Regions from separate parts of the Aquibaculum sediminis genome, predicted to be linked through region 2. Evidence: riboswitches for the same ligand, from Rfam matches in the RefSeq annotation. Region 2 holds a riboswitch; the other holds the start of a gene.
What was found. Region 2 has a riboswitch for cobalamin ahead of ABZ720_RS06120 (TonB-dependent receptor plug domain-containing protein). Riboswitches for the same ligand answer to the same signal wherever they lie in the genome.

Region 1: it holds a riboswitch for cobalamin, as region 2 does, so the genes downstream of both, ABZ720_RS03045 (DUF1636 family protein) here and ABZ720_RS06120 (TonB-dependent receptor plug domain-containing protein) in region 2, are expected to answer to the same signal.

The regions. Positions count from the first base shown of each region.
Region 1 covers NZ_JBFCVK010000002.1:75,407-77,583, forward strand. Annotated here, with positions in the region: gene cobW (cobalamin biosynthesis protein CobW) at 1-696, opposite strand, end outside; gene ABZ720_RS03045 (DUF1636 family protein) at 698-1,072, opposite strand; cobalamin riboswitch at 1,158-1,370, opposite strand; gene cobO (cob(I)yrinic acid a,c-diamide adenosyltransferase) at 1,409-2,017, shown strand; gene ABZ720_RS03055 (cobyric acid synthase) at 2,039-2,177, shown strand, end outside.
Region 2 covers NZ_JBFCVK010000003.1:217,593-219,769, reverse strand. Annotated here, with positions in the region: gene ABZ720_RS06120 (TonB-dependent receptor plug domain-containing protein) at 1-1,266, opposite strand, end outside; cobalamin riboswitch at 1,507-1,701, opposite strand; gene murJ (murein biosynthesis integral membrane protein MurJ) at 1,723-2,177, opposite strand, start outside.

The sequences.
Region 1 (2,177 bases), on a different contig from region 2:
TTCGGCCGCGGCGCCGAGACCGAGGATGACCCGCGAATCCACCGCGCCTTCGGTCACCTCGATGATCGGCAGCCTGCGTGGTGCCTCGGCATGAATGATCGTCCTTGCTTTCTCGATGCCCTCCGGGCCGGCAAGGTCGGCTTTGGTGAGAAGAACGATGTCAGCGCAGGAAATCTGGTCGCCGAAAACCTCGCTCAGGGGCGTTTCGTGGTCGAGGCTGTCATCTGCCAGGCGCTGACGGTCCACCGCCTCGACATTGGGGGCGAAGCGGCCAGCCGCCACTGCCTCGGCATCGGCCAGTGCAATGACCCCGTCCACGGTGATCCTGGACCTGATGTCGGGCCAGTCGAACGCCTTGAGAAGCGGCTTGGGAAGCGCCAGACCGCTCGTCTCGATCAGGATGTGATCGGGACGCTGATCAAGTGTCAGCAGCGCTTCGATTGTCGGAATGAAATCGTCAGCCACCGTACAACAGATGCAGCCGTTCGCCAGTTCGACGATGTTCTCGGCCGGGCAATCCGGGATCGCACAGCCCTTAAGAATTTCTCCGTCCACGCCCACGTCGCCGAACTCGTTGACAACCACCGCAAGCCGTTTGCCGCCAGGGTTCTGCATCAGATGCGTGATGAGCGTCGTCTTGCCCGACCCAAGGAAACCGGTGATGACAGTGACGGGAAGTTTTTCGAGGCTGGCCATATCAGGTGGTCTCCACGGGAGGAATGCGAGCTATGCAGTTCTTGCGGAAATGCGCCGGGCGTTCGCGCCAGGGCACGAGACCGTCGGGCGTGGCGCGGTATCTTTCGGCGCCCTCGCGGATCGTCTCAACATCGCTGGTTTCGTCCAGCCTGCCGTAGACGTAGGTCCAGCGCCCCGCTCCCCTCAGGACGATGGAGCAGCCATGCAGGCAATTCGACAGGCACTCGACCGGCGTGATCTTCACACCATCGACGCCGCGCGCCACGACGCGGCGGTAAAGGATGGCGCCGGGACGTTCCGCATCCTCGGCAATCTTTTGCCCGCGGCGGCAGCGGGTGCAGATTAGAAGTTCTGTTGGCGACATGGATCTCGTCATGCCCTTTCCCGGCGATTCTGGGCGGGGGCACGACGGCTACGCGGCATGATGGGGCCGCCAGTCCGACACCGGACAACCCCGCCCGGTTACACACGTCGTGCTGGCAGGTCTCCCGGCTTACGGATTTCACGGCTATTGCCGTTGCGGTCGCCCAGCCTTCCCGAGCCGCCTTTGCGGCCAGTGGCTTGTTGGGCGCCCTCTCCGATCACGGTCGCGGGGGCGGCTGCGGTTCGGCCGGTTGGCCTCGCGCATTCCCTTTTCACCTGCTACCACAGGCACCAGCACGCGCCACATGCTCAGGACCCGCGAACTCTGTCAAGTTGCAAGGAGCCCACCATGGATGACACCGCGGTTCGTCACCAAGAGAAGAAGAAGCGGATCAAGGTTGCCCGCGACAAGATGATGGAAACCAAGACCGAGGAGAAGGGGCTGATCATCGTCCACACCGGCGCCGGAAAGGGTAAATCGTCCTCGGGCTTCGGGATGATCATGCGCTGCATAGCTAACGGCATGCCCTGCGCCGTCGTGCAGTTCATCAAGGGCACCTGGGAAACCGGCGAGAAGCGCCTCCTGCAAGAGCGATTCGCGGACGAGTGCCGATTCTTCGTCTCCGGAGAAGGCTTCACTTGGGAGACCCAGGACCGCGACCGCGACATCGCTGCCGCGCGCAACGGATGGGAAATGGCCAAGACGCAGATTCTCGACCCGGAGATCCGCTTCGTGCTGCTGGATGAGATCAACATCGCCCTGCGCTACGACTATCTCGACACGGACGAGGTTGTGAGCTTCCTCCTGAACGAGAAGCCGGACATGACCCATGTCTGCCTCACAGGGCGAAACGCCAAGCCTGATCTGTTGGAGGCAGCCGATCTCGTCACCGAGATGACCCTGGTGAAGCATCCCTTCCGGAGCGGCGTGAAGGCTCAAAAAGGCGTCGAGTTCTGATCACTTACAAGGGGTGACGACATGGGTCGCGCGCTGATGATCCAAGGCACCGGCAGCAACGTCGGGAAGTCGCTTCTCGTCGCGGGACTCTGCCGTGCTGCGCGCAAGCGGGGATTTTCCATTGCACCCTTCAAGCCGCAAAACATGTCGAACAACGCTG
Region 2 (2,177 bases):
GGTCTCGAAATGGTTGTAGGCGGCGGTGAAGCGGTAGGTCTGGGTGTCCTCGAAGCGCTGGTTGGCATCGTGGCGCAGGCCGGCGGTCAGGGAGACCCGCTCGAGCAGGTCGATCTGGTACTGGCCGAAAAGGCTGCGGGTGCGGAAGCTGCGGTCGAGATCGGCGAAGGCGCTGTTCATCTCAACGCTTTCCCGCTCCTGCTCCAGCCCCAGCGTGACCAGATGCGACGCGTCTGCGAACTCCGGCGTGTCGAAAAGGACGTCGCTCTGATAGTCGAACTTCGTCTTGCCGCCGGTGGCCGTGTTGGTCCGGTTGCCGCTGTCGTAGTCCCGGGCCTTCATGCGCGTCAGGGTCGCGCCGAAGCGCTGCTGCCAATGACCGTCGAAGAGGTCCAGGCGTGCCTGGGCGCGGCCGTAGCGCTGATCGCCCTTGGTCCTCATGTCCGCTTCCACCGCGCGGGTGGTGAAATTGTCGATCTCCTGATCGTAGCGGGTGTAGCGCGCCACGAAGTCGAGTTCCAGATTCTCCACCGGGCGCGCCGCCAGCTTGGTGAAGACCGTGGTGTTCTCGTAGCCGTCGGGCTTCAGGCTGCCGCCGGGGCTCTTGGCCTGGGAGATGCCGTCGCTGCGCATGTGGGTGCCGCTGATGAAGGCGTTGTAGCGCTCTCCCCCGGCGCCGAGGCTGGCATTGGCCTGTCCGGTGCGGAAGGAGCCGCCTTCCAGGCTGACGGCGCCGCTGGGCCGGTCGCCACCGCTCTTGGTGATGACATTGATGACGCCGCCCACGGCCTCTGAGCCGTAGAGCACCGTCTGGGGCCCGCGGAGGATCTCGATGCGCTCCACGTCAGCCGCCAGCAGATGGGCGAAGTTGAAGAAGGAGGCGCCGGCGGGGTCGTTCACCTCGATGCCGTCGATCAGCACCAGGGTCTGGTTGGTCTCGGTGCCGCGCAGCCGCACCTCGGTCAGGGCCCCCGGCCCGCCGCTGCGGTTCACGCTGACACCGGGCACTTCGCGCAGGATGTCGGCGACATAGTCCGTGCCGCGGTTTTCGAGATCCTCGGCCGTGATCAGCGTCAGGCTGCTGCCGACGCTGCTGAGCGGGCGTTCGGTGCGGGTGGCGGTGACCACCAGCGGGTCGAGCTGTGCGGCGTCCGCAGCGTTCTCCTGCGCCTGAACGGGCGCCGAGGAGAGGGTTGAAAGACAAAACAAAAGGGTGAGCGGGGCGGCGATTGCAACCGCCCGCTCCCCACCGAAAGGCTTGCGCATGGCAGTGTTCCTTGGTGCAGAGGACTGCGACCTGGGACAGCGTGCCGGACGCCGCGCGTGCAGCGCCCGGAAGGGCTATGCAGGTCGGCGGTCGGGTTATTGGGCGGTTTTGGTGATGAAAGGACGCGTGAGTTCGTTCGGCATCGGTCGAGACTTCCCCTCGAAGCGTCGCGCCGAACGACCGAGGTCCTGCCAAGGCAGGACGCTTCGACACCGGCACCCCCGTCCGATGCGCTCGAGCGCGACTCCGTGCCGACGGCAGGTCTCCTGGCTCGTGGGTCTTCGCCCGCACCCGACCTTCCCAGGCTTGATCGCCCAGTGGCATGTTTGGGTGCCAGCTCGCCACTCACAGTTGCGGGGGCAGCCGCGGCTTCGGATGACTCCTACCGCGTTCCCTCTCGGGCCCTTGCGGGCACCGTCGGCGGCGCGGAGTGTGGCCGAGGTGCTCGTGCCCGGTCAAGCATTTCGCGGGAGGTTCTCATCGCGCGATTGATCGCCGTCGCCGCTCGCAGGCTTGCGCCGAAAGGCGGCGCGGAAATCGGCCGGCTCGACCGCGCGCAGGGCGAAGGCCAGAAGGAAATAGAGCCCGCCGCCCGCCGCCACCAGCAGCGCCAGAGCAAGGATGCGTTCAATCTCGCCGCCGGCAAAGAGATCGGCCAGCAGCGGCTGGAGCAGGATAAGCGCCAGGGCCATGGCCAGTGCGGCGGCCAGGGAGCGCGGCAGCCGTCGGCGCAGTCGGGCATCGAAGCGCAGAAAGCCCAGCCGGCGCAGGCGCCCGGCGAGCAGCAGCACGTTCAGCCAGGAGGAGAGTGCGGTTGCCAGCGCGATGCCGACAAACCCGATGGTGAAGAAGAGCAGCAGGCTGAGCGCCAGGTTCGCCGCCACCGATGCCAGGGCGAAGCGCAGTGGTG